Regions from separate parts of the Oerskovia enterophila genome, predicted to be linked through region 1. Evidence: riboswitches for the same ligand, from Rfam matches in the RefSeq annotation. Region 1 holds a riboswitch; the other holds the start of a gene.

The links. A riboswitch is a leader RNA that binds a small molecule or an ion and turns the genes downstream of it on or off. The one in region 1 is predicted to bind cyclic di-AMP.
Region 2: linked by a shared signal. The riboswitch ahead of ACIPWA_RS16860 (C40 family peptidase) and the one ahead of ACIPWA_RS06900 (C40 family peptidase) in region 1 are both predicted to bind cyclic di-AMP.

What each region holds. Positions count from the first base shown of each region.
Region 1 covers NZ_JBIVFZ010000002.1:512,419-517,546, reverse strand. Annotated here, with positions in the region: gene serC (phosphoserine transaminase) at 1-769, opposite strand, end outside; gene ACIPWA_RS06905 (iron-dependent transcriptional repressor DtxR) at 902-1,618, shown strand; cyclic di-AMP (ydaO/yuaA leader) riboswitch at 1,839-2,028, shown strand; gene ACIPWA_RS06900 (C40 family peptidase) at 2,178-2,816, shown strand; gene ACIPWA_RS06895 (universal stress protein) at 3,083-4,030, shown strand; gene ACIPWA_RS06890 (ABC transporter permease) at 4,114-4,956, opposite strand; gene ACIPWA_RS06885 (ATP-binding cassette domain-containing protein) at 4,956-5,128, opposite strand, start outside.
Region 2 covers NZ_JBIVFZ010000005.1:157,991-163,118, forward strand. Annotated here, with positions in the region: gene ACIPWA_RS16840 (DoxX family protein) at 1-409, shown strand, start outside; gene ACIPWA_RS16845 (DUF305 domain-containing protein) at 599-1,213, shown strand; gene ACIPWA_RS16850 (response regulator transcription factor) at 1,305-1,589, shown strand; gene ACIPWA_RS16855 (DUF4287 domain-containing protein) at 1,663-1,953, shown strand; cyclic di-AMP (ydaO/yuaA leader) riboswitch at 2,156-2,320, shown strand; gene ACIPWA_RS16860 (C40 family peptidase) at 2,321-3,118, shown strand; gene ACIPWA_RS16865 (sulfite exporter TauE/SafE family protein) at 3,646-4,449, opposite strand; gene ACIPWA_RS16870 (AraC family transcriptional regulator) at 4,542-5,128, shown strand, end outside.

The DNA.
Region 1 (5,128 bases):
TCGCGACCGACGGCGTGTTGAGGGTCTGGTCCAGGCGCGAGTTCGTCAGCGCCGCCTGGAGCGAGAGGAACTCGGGGACCCAGCGGTCACCGGACTCGATCTCCTCGAGGCGCGCGACGGCGTCGGGCGACAGGATCGCGACCCACAGCCCGCCGTCGGACCCGAAGACCTTCTGGGGCGCGAAGTAGTAGACGTCGGTCTCGGCGAGGTCGACCGGGAGGGCGCCCGCGCCCGACGTCGCGTCGACGAGCGTCAGCGCGCCCTGCTCGCGCGATCCCGGCACGCGGCGCACGGGGGCCATGGCTCCGGTCGAGGTCTCGTTGTGGGGCCAGGCGTAGACGTCGACGCCGTCCGCGAGCTCGGGGAGCGCGACCGACCCCGGGGGAGCGGTGACGACCTGCGAGGGCTCGAGGAACGGTGCGCGGGTGGTCGCGGTCGCGAACTTGGCGCCGAACTCGCCGAACGCGGCGTGCTGGGCGCGCTCGCGCACCAGGCACAGCGTCGCGACGTCCCAGAACGCCGACGACCCGCCGTTGCCGAGCACGACCTCGTATCCCTCGGGGGCGTCGAACAGGTCCGTGAGCCCGGAGCGGATCCGGCGGACCAGGGACTTGACCGGTGCCTGGCGGTGCGAGGTGCCGAGCACGGACGTGCCGGCCTCGACGAGCGCGCGCACCTGCGCGTCGCGGACCTTGGAAGGCCCGCAGCCGAAGCGGCCGTCGCTGGGCAGCAGGTGCGGGGGGACGGTGATCTGGGTGGGCTCAGGCACAGGGCAACGATAGTCCGGCCTGGCGCGAACACCGTCGGGCGTCCACAATGTCGGTGGCTCGGACCTAAACTAAGGTCAGCGGCCCGCCGGTGCGGCAGGTGCCCCCAAGCCCCCAAGCGACAGGAGCGCGACGTGACCGACCTGATCGACACCACCGAGATGTATCTGAAGACCATCTACGAGCTCGACGAGGAGGGCATCGTCCCCCTGCGTGCGCGCATCGCGGAGCGACTCGGACACTCGGGACCCACCGTCTCCCAGACGGTGGCCCGCATGGAGCGGGACGGTCTCGTCGTCGTGACGGGGGACCGTCACCTCGAGCTCACCCCGGACGGCCACGCCAAGGCCCAGCGCGTCATGCGCAAGCACCGCCTCGCGGAGCGCCTGCTGACGGACGTCATCAAGCTCGACTGGGAGTTCGTGCACGTCGAGGCCTGCCGGTGGGAGCACGTCATGAGCGAGCTCGTCGAGAAGCGCCTCATCGGCCTGCTCGACCACCCGCACTACGACCCCTACGGCAACCCCATCCCCGGGCTCTCGGAGCTGGGTGAGGACATCCAGGAGATCGAGTACCTCGACGGCGTGGTGTCCCTGCCGGCGTACGTGGCCGCCGCGGACCGCGCGGGGCGCGAGCCGGGCGGGCTGCGCGTCGTCGTGCAGCGCATCGCCGAGCCCCTCCAGACGGACACGGACCTGTTGGCCCGCATCGCGGCCGCGGGCATCCTGCCCCGCCAGGAGGTCACGGTCACGCCGGAGGCGGGGTCGTTCACGGTGTCCGCGGAGGGCGCGGAGACCGTCCTCGACCTGCCCGACGACGTCGCTCGCCACATCTTCGTCACCGCGCCCTGAGCGCAGCGCACCACGGGTTCCGCCGCCGCCCCGCACCCCCTCGTGGGATGCGGGGCGGTGGTGTTCTCGATGCCTTCTCGGGGTGCCCGGGGCAACGATCTCGTGCCGGTTCGTCCTGCTATACCAGGCCTTTCCAGGGCGTCGTGACGGGAACGTGACATTCACCCGGAGGTCGTGTACGTTCGGTTCTGCTTCACGGATGAATCGTCCGTCGAGGCCCTTGCGCGGAACGCCGAACCCTGTCACCGCGCGAGGAGCACCACGACCCGATGACAGGGACGGGGGACCCAAATTCGGGTACCGGAAACGGTGCCCTTGGGGTGAAGCCAGACGGACCTCGGTCCTGACGGCCGGGTGATTCTCCCACCCGAACCCGACAGCTGACCTCGCAGGCGTCCAGGAGAGGTATCCAGTGAACGCAGTCACGACCGGCGCACGCCACCGTGCAGCGCGACGCCCGCTTTCCACCCTTGCTTCGGCGGCGACGGCTTCCTCCGTCGGCCGCCGCACCGCTGTCGTCGCTGCCTCGTCGGGACTGATCGTCTCGATGCTCGGCGCGATGCCCGCCAACGCTGCGCCCGTCGACCACGACACGGCCAAGCTCAACACCGTCGACCTGAACGCACTCACGACGCAGGCCCGTGCCGCGCTCGAGTCCGCTCCGTCCGTCACGGTCGCCGCTGAGGCCGGCTTCACGATCGAGAGCGCGGCCGTCGCCGTGACCCCCGCTCCTGAGCCTGAGCCGGAGCCCGTCGTCGAGCGCGCCACGCAGGCCTCCTCGCGCTCGGCCGCACGTACGGCCAACACCACGGCCACCACGTCGACGACCGAGAAGGCTGCTTCGGTCTCCGTCCCGGCCTCGGCCAACGGCAGCGCGATCATCTCGATCGCCAGCCGCTATGTGGGCGTCCCGTACGTCTACGGCGGCACCACCCCGGACGGCTTCGACTGCTCCGGCTTCACGAGCTACGTCTTCGCGCAGGTCGGCATCACCCTCCCGCGCCAGTCGAGCGCGCAGGGCAACGTCGGCACCAAGGTGTCGCGTGCCGACGCTCAGCCCGGCGACCTGATCTGGACCCCCGGCCACATCTCGATCTACGCCGGCGACAACATGCAGATCGACGCCCCGCGTCCCGGCAAGACGATCCAGTTCCGTCAGATCTGGCAGTCGAACCCCACGTTCATCCGCGTCGCCTGAGCGCCCTCGCGGGACTCTGAGCCTCGCGGGAGCGATCTTCCGCAGCTCGACCAGCACCCCGTCACCCTGCCTCGTGCAGGGTGACGGGGTGCTGTCGTTCGCGGGGAGCCAGTGCCGGGTCGGTGCCGGACGGGCCGCAGCGTCATGGGGTACGCCGACGACGGAGCGACCCGCCCCTCCGGGGCCCTGCGCCTCGGTGGACTTTGCCTGTTCTTTCGATAGGTTTGTCTCAGGATGGTGCTTCACCATCGGGAGGAGATGAAACCATGACTCGTGCAGAGATCGTGCTCGTCGGGGTCGACGGTTCGGAGCCCAGCCTGCACGCCCTGGACTGGGCGGCTGCGTACGCGCGCCAGGTCGGCTGGCCCCTGCACGTCGTGTGTTCGTACTCGCTCCCGTCCTTCACCGCGGCCTCGCTCGACGGCGGCTACGCGGCCCTGGACGACACCGCGATCCAGGAGGGCGCCAAGGCGGTCCTGGCCGAGGCCACCCAGCGGGCCGAGGCCGCGGGCGTCAGGACGACCGCCGCGATCGCGACCGGCGACGCCGCCGGTGTCCTGGTCGAGCTCTCCAAGGACTACAGCCTGGTCGTGGTGGGGACCCGCGGGCGGGGTGGGTTCACCGAACGTCTGCTCGGCACCGTCTCGTCGGCGCTGCCCGCGCACTCGCGGTGCCCCACGGTCGTCGTGCCCCTGAAGTCGGGCGGGGAAGGCGGCGAGCTGCCGGCGATCCAGCCGCTCAAGCGGATCGTGGTCGGCGTGGACGGCTCGCCGTCGGCCGACATCGCCCTGCGGCACGCCATCAAGCAGGCCAGGGCGTGGAGCGCCGAGCTCGTCGCCGTCGCCGGCGTGCCCGTCGGTGCGGGGGCGGGGCTGCTCGCGTGGCTGCCGGCCTCGATCGACCACCAGCAGGTCCTCGACGACATCACCGAGGGGCTCAACGTCATCGTGGACCGGCACGAGGCCGAGAACCCCGACGTCCCCATCAAGCGGATCGTGCTCGACGGGACGGGGGCCGAGCTCCTCACGGAGTTCTCGACGGCCTCGGACCTCGTGGTGGTCGGGTCGCGTGGGCGTGGTGGCTTCACGGGGCTGCTCCTGGGCTCGACGAGCCAGGCGGTCCTGCACCACTCGGCCTGCCCCGTCATGGTCGTGACCAAGCGCTGCGAGGACGAGAAGCCCCCGGTGGCGAAGGGCGCCTCGGCGGAGGGCTGACGACACCGCACCGCGTGGACGTGCCGGAGCGGGCGTGACCTCGAGGTCACACCGGCTCCGGCACGCCGACGGCCGGAACGCGTTCAGTTGCGCGTGCGGTACAGGTGCATGGTGATCGGCGCGAAGACGGCCGTGAGGAGCACCGAGGCCAGCAAGACCCACCCGATCTGGTCGAACGTGGCGGTACCGGCCATGAGGGCGCGGACCGCGGTCGCGAGGTGGCTCACGGGGTTGATCTCGGCCCAGGTGCGCAGCGCCGAGGGCATGGTGTCCGGGTCGACGAAGATGTTCGACGCGAACGTCAACGGCATGAGCACCAGCATCGAGACGCCCATGACCGCGTTGGGCGTACGCATCACGAGGCCCAGGATCGTGAAGATCCAGCTGATCGCGAACGCGAAGACCAGCAGCAGGGCGACGGCCAGCAGGACGCCGACCACCCCGCCAGCGGGCCGGAAGCCGATCGCGAGCCCCAAGCCAACCGTGATGACCGACGCGATCGTGTACCGGACCGTGTCTCCCATGAGCGCGCCCACGATCGGGGCGGGCCGCCAGATCGGGAGCGAGCGGAACCGGTCGAACACGCCCTTGGTGATGTCGGTGTTCAGGGTGAAGCCCGTGTAGACCGTGATGATCAGGACCGTCTGCACCAGGATGCCGGGCAGCAGGTACTGCAGGTAGGTCGTCGTGTCCCCGGCGATCGCCCCGCCGAACAGGTACGTGAACATGAGCGTGAAGATGATCGGCGTGAGCGTGACGTCGAACAGCTGCTCGGGGACGTGCTTGATCTTGAGCAGCGCCCGCCACGCGAACGTCAGGGTGTTCGCGAGCGGCGACGGCCGGGTCGGGTGCTGGTCGATCGCGATGGCCTCGCGCAGCGTCTGTGCCTCCGGGGTGGTGATCACCTCGGTCTGGGTCGCGGCCATCAGGCCACCTCCTCGGTGTGGCTCGTGGTGCCACTTCGGTTCTGGTCTTCCTCGTCGACCGGCTGGCCCGTGAGCGCCAGGAACACCTCGTCGAGGCTCGGCTGCCCGAGCGTGAACTCCGGTACCCCGATGCCCGCGTCCGCGAGAGCGGGCAGGAGCTGTGCTGCCAGGT
Region 2 (5,128 bases), on a different contig from region 1:
ATGGTCGATCCCCGCACTCCGGATCACGCTGGGCCTGGTGTTCCTCGGCTTCGGGGTCCTCAAGCTCTTTCCCGGGGCGAGCCCCGCGGAGGAGATCGTGACGCAGACGGTCGGCGCGCTGACGTTCGGCGTCGTCGAGGGCGCGGCGGCCCTGGCCCTGACGGCGGTCGTCGAGACGTTCATCGGGCTGACGCTCCTGACGGGGCGGTGGCTGCAGGCAGGTCTCGTCGTGCTCGCGGTCGCGCTGGTCGGCATGATGTCGCCCGTGGTGCTGTTCGCCGGCGAGCTGTTCGGTGACGGCATGACGCTCATGGGGCAGTACGTGCTCAAGGACATCGTCTTCGTCGCGGCGGCCGGCGTGATCGCTGCGGCCACGCTCGGGGCCCGTCTGACGTGCGACGCCCGCTGAGGGCCTAGGCCCACCACGTCCGCAACCGCAGCCCGACGGCGCCACGCGCGCGGCGCCGTCGGGCCGCGGTCCCGCGGGGCCTGCCTCGCGAGGCACAGCCGACTCCCAGACTCGGCACCTACGCTGCTCGGACGCTCGCCGCACCGGCGCCCGCGTGCCCCGGCGATCCCGAGACACACCGGAGTCCTCATGAAGAAGCTGCCCGCCGTCCTCACCGCGCTCGTCGTGACAGCAGCCCTCGCGGGGTGCTCGACCGGAGGGGAAGCGCCCCAGGCGGAGGCGCCGGCCTCGTCGGCCGCCTCGGAGGTGGCGGCGCCGGCCGAGGCGAACGACACGGACCTGCACTTCCTCGCGATGATGACCCCGCACCACGAGCAGGCCGTCGAGATGAGCGAGATCATCCTGGCCGTCGACGGCGTGAGCGACGCGACGCGCGACCTCGCGCAGCGGATCCTCGACGGGCAGGCCGAGGAGATCGGGATCATGCGTGGCTGGGCCGACGCGTGGGGGCAGGACGACCTCATGCAGATGCACTCGGTGCACGTCGCGAACGGCATGCTGACGGGCGACCAGATGGGGTCGCTCGAACGTCTCGCGGACGCGAGCGCGGGGGACGCGACAGCGGTGGCAGAGGCCGAGAAGACGTTCCTCGAGCTCATGCACTCGCACCACGAGGGCGCGATCGCGATGACGCAGGGCGAGATCGCGGACGGTGGGTACACCGACCTGCAGGACCTCGCGCAGCAGATGGTCGACGTGCAGACGGCCGAGATGGCCGAGATCGACGGGCTGCTCGGGCGGTAGCACCGCGCGCCTGCCCCGCCCCGCGCGAACGCTACCGGCCGGTAGCGGCCCGCCGTGGCTACACTCCCGGACGTCGGGAGAAGGGGGCAGCATGGTCGACAGGGAGCTGTCGGAGATCGTCGGGACGCCCCAGGACGGGGGCCGGTCGGTACTGACGACGGTGCAGGTCTCGATCCTGTCGGGGCTGAGCGCGGGGCTCACGGACGAGGCCATCGCCGGTCGCCTCGGCATCAGCGTCCGCACGTGCCGTCGGCACGTGGCGACGCTCTTCCAGGTGCTCGGTGCGACGAGCCGCTTCCAGGCGGGGGTCCTGGCCGCGCAGCGCGGCTGGGTCGCGCGGCGCGTGCGACACCGACCAGAGGGCGCGCCGTCCTGACCGATGAGTTCTGCTGGTCGGTGCGGTCTGACCCCTCGACCGCACCTGCTGGACCGAGAGAACCGAGGACCCCATGTCTTTTCAGGCGTACCTGGACACCATCGAGGACAAGACGGGGCTCACCCCGCGCGAGCTCCTGACGATCGCGCAGGAGAAGGGCTACGACGACCCGTCGGTCAAGGCCGGCGTGATCGTGGAGTGGCTCAAGGAGGACTACGACCTGGGTCGTGGCCACGCGATGGCGCTGGTCCACGTCATCAAGAAGGGGCCCACGATCGACAGCAAGCACGTCGGGTCGACCGGTACGCACCGCGATGAGTCGGACACGCTGTGGTTGGACGGCAAGGCGACCAAGCCCGCCTGAGGCGGGGCGTCCCGCCCTGCCCGACGGCGGCGCGCGCCCTCTCGCAGAAGGTGTGGTTCGTCGTCGAAAGGGATCGATGTCCGACTCGCGGAGTTCGTTACCTCACTGTGACAATCGCTCTCTTGCCATGTACCGTCGATTCTGCTTCGCAGAGAACCCTCTCGCCGGAGCCCTCAGGTGGACGCCGAACCCTGTCACCTCCCGAGGCCACGAACTACACCCATGACAGGGGTGGGGGACCCATTCTTGTGGGCACCGGAGACGGTGTCCTTGGGGTGAAGCCGCACGGACCTCGGTCCGCACGGCCGGGTGAGCTTCTCCGACCCGAACCCGACAGCTGACCTCTCAGGCGTCCAGGAGAACACTCGTGACCTCACGCACGTCCGCGCGCCATCGTGCCGCGCACCGTCCCATCACCCCCTTGACGTCCCTCGGACGATCCGCCGCGTCGAGCGTCAGCTCGGTCGCCCGCCGCAGCGCCGTCGTCGCGGCATCGTCCGGCCTGCTGATCTCGGTCTTCACGGCCCCGGCGAACGCGGCCCCCTCGACCGACCAGGCGAAGACGTCGGTCGGCACGGTCGACCTCGCCGCCGTCACCGCACAGGCCCGCGAGGCCCTGCAGACCAGCCCTGTGGTCACGGTTGCCGCCGACGCGGCGCTCGCGATCGAGCAGGCCCCGGTCGCCGTGACCCCCGCACCGGAGCCGGAGCCCGAGCCCGAGCCGGCTCCCGCACCGGCACCGCAGCGTGCCGCCGCGCCGTCGCGCTCGGTCGAGCGTGCCGCCCCCGCCGCGGCCACGACCGTCCAGGCTGCCGCCCCGGCGCCTGCGGCCTCCGGTTCGTCGGTCGTCGACATCGCCATGCAGTACGTGGGTGTCCCCTACGTCTACGGCGGCTCCTCGCCCAGCGGCTTCGACTGCTCGGGCCTGGTCCAGTACGTGTACGGACAGCTCGGCGTCTCGCTCCCGCACCAGTCCGGTGCGCAGCGCAACGCGGGCACGGCCGTCTCGGCCTCGGAGGCACGCCCCGGAGACATCATCTGGACCCCCGGTCACGTCGCGATCTACGCCGGCAACGGCATGCAGATCGAGGCCACGACCCCGGGCAGCACCGTCAAGTACAGCAAGATCTGGCAGAACAACCCGACGTTCGTCCGCGTCGGCTGATCTTCCCGCCCACGAGGCCCCGTCCACAGCACTGTGGACGGGGCCTCGTGCGTTCCCGGGCACGAGCGTGCGAGCGGGGCGGCGACCCCGGGACGTCGCTCCCTGGGCGGCGCTCCACGAGATGCGCTCCACGACCACCGCCGCGGATGAGTTGTCAGAACGTGGCCGGGCCATACCCCGGCCACGTTCTGACAACTGATCCGGGGGCTCCGCAGTCAGTCGGCCGGACCCGCCGCTACCGCCGAGCTGTCAGAAGTGGCCCGGGCTCACCACCGGCCACGTTCTGACAACTCATCCGGGGCCCTTGGTAGGTTCCACGCGTGGACCCGTCGTCGGAGACCGCCCTCGTACGCCTTGCCGCCCTCACGAGCGGTCTGCCCGAGGCGCCTGACCGGCACGTCCTCGAACCGGTCGCCGAGGCGGTCCGCGCCGCTGCGACTGCCGGCGCCTCCCCGGACGAGATCGCGGTGGCCGGATGCCTGTCGGTCGCCTGGGTCGGTGTTCTGCTCGGGAACGGGCCGAGCCCGTCAGACGACGACGGTCGCCACGAGGACCACCGCGAGCAGCACGAGGTAGGCGCGGGCGTGCACGCGGTCCGGCATCCGGCCGACGAACCGGCGCGTGAGCACGATCCCCAGGACGGATCCGATCGCCAGGCCGACGAAGGCCGAGAGGTCGACGTAGCCGAGGTGACCGGCCCCGAGGACCGATGCCGAGGCGCCGCCGGCCACCACGTAGGTGATCGACGCCGCGACGGCGACGGGTAGGCCGAGCGGGTTGGCGAGACCGGCAGAGTCCGTCATGGACCAGCCGTGGCGACGGAAGAGCGGGACCGTCATGACGCTGCCGCCCACGCCCAGCAGCGCCGCGACCGCGCCCACCGCGGGCCCGACGACGATGGTCGTCGCTCGGCCCAGCGGACGCGCGGGGCGTGCCGTGGCGAGGAACCCCGGGCGCAGCACCGCGTTGAGGAGCGTGACGGCGAGGTAGACGACGAACGCCCATCGCAGCGCCTCGCCGGGCACCAGGCCGGCGACCGAGGCGCCGAGCGCAGCGCCGATGGCGATGAACGCCGTGAGGGGCCAGAGCGCGTCGGTCCTCAAGGTCCCTGCACGGTGCTGGGCGAACGTCGCGACGCCCGCGTTGACGACCATGACCGCGGACGAGGTGGCGACCGCGACGTGCATCCCCATGTCCTCGGCGAGCGGCGCGGATCCGGGCCCCGAGAGGAGCCAGAGCAGCAACGGGACGATCATGAAGCCGCCGCCGAAGCCGAAGAGGACGGTGGTGACGCCGGTGAGGCATCCGGACAGGAGCAGGACGAGAAACATCAGGGTCCACGCTAAGAAGCGAGCCCGTGGCGTGCATCCGCGGATGTGCCAGGTTCTTTCGCGATCACGCCAGCGCTGGGTAGGGTCGCGGTGTGCGCAACACCCCGATCGACCTGGTCGACGACGCCCCCCGCGACGTTCTCCCGATCGGCACCGACTATGCGATGGGCGAGGTGCTCGTCCCGCACCGTCACCGCCGGGCTCAGCTGCTGTACGGAGCGACCGGGGTCATGCACGTCGAGACGGACGACGGCAGCTGGGTCGTCCCGACGCACCGCGCCGTGTGGATCCCCCCGGAGACCGTCCACCAGGTCACGATGTACGGCGTCAGCACGTGCTCCCTCTACTTCGAGCCCGCCGCCGCGCCGTGGGGGCCGACCACGTGCGAGGTCGTCACGGTCTCGCCCCTCGCCCGGCAGCTCCTCCTCGAGGCGGTCGACCTCCCCGTGGAGTACGACGAGCACGGCCGGGACGGCGCGCTGGTCCGGCTGCTCCTGTTCGAGGTGTCGCGCATGACGCCCCTGCCGTTGCACGTCCCGCTGCCGAGCGACCGCGCGCTGCTGGCGATGTGCCGAGCGTTCCTCGACGAGCCGGACGCGCACGCCTCGCCCGTCGCCTGGGCGGCGGCCCTGCACGTGAGCCTGAGGACGTTCAACCGCCGCTTCGGGGCGCAGACCGG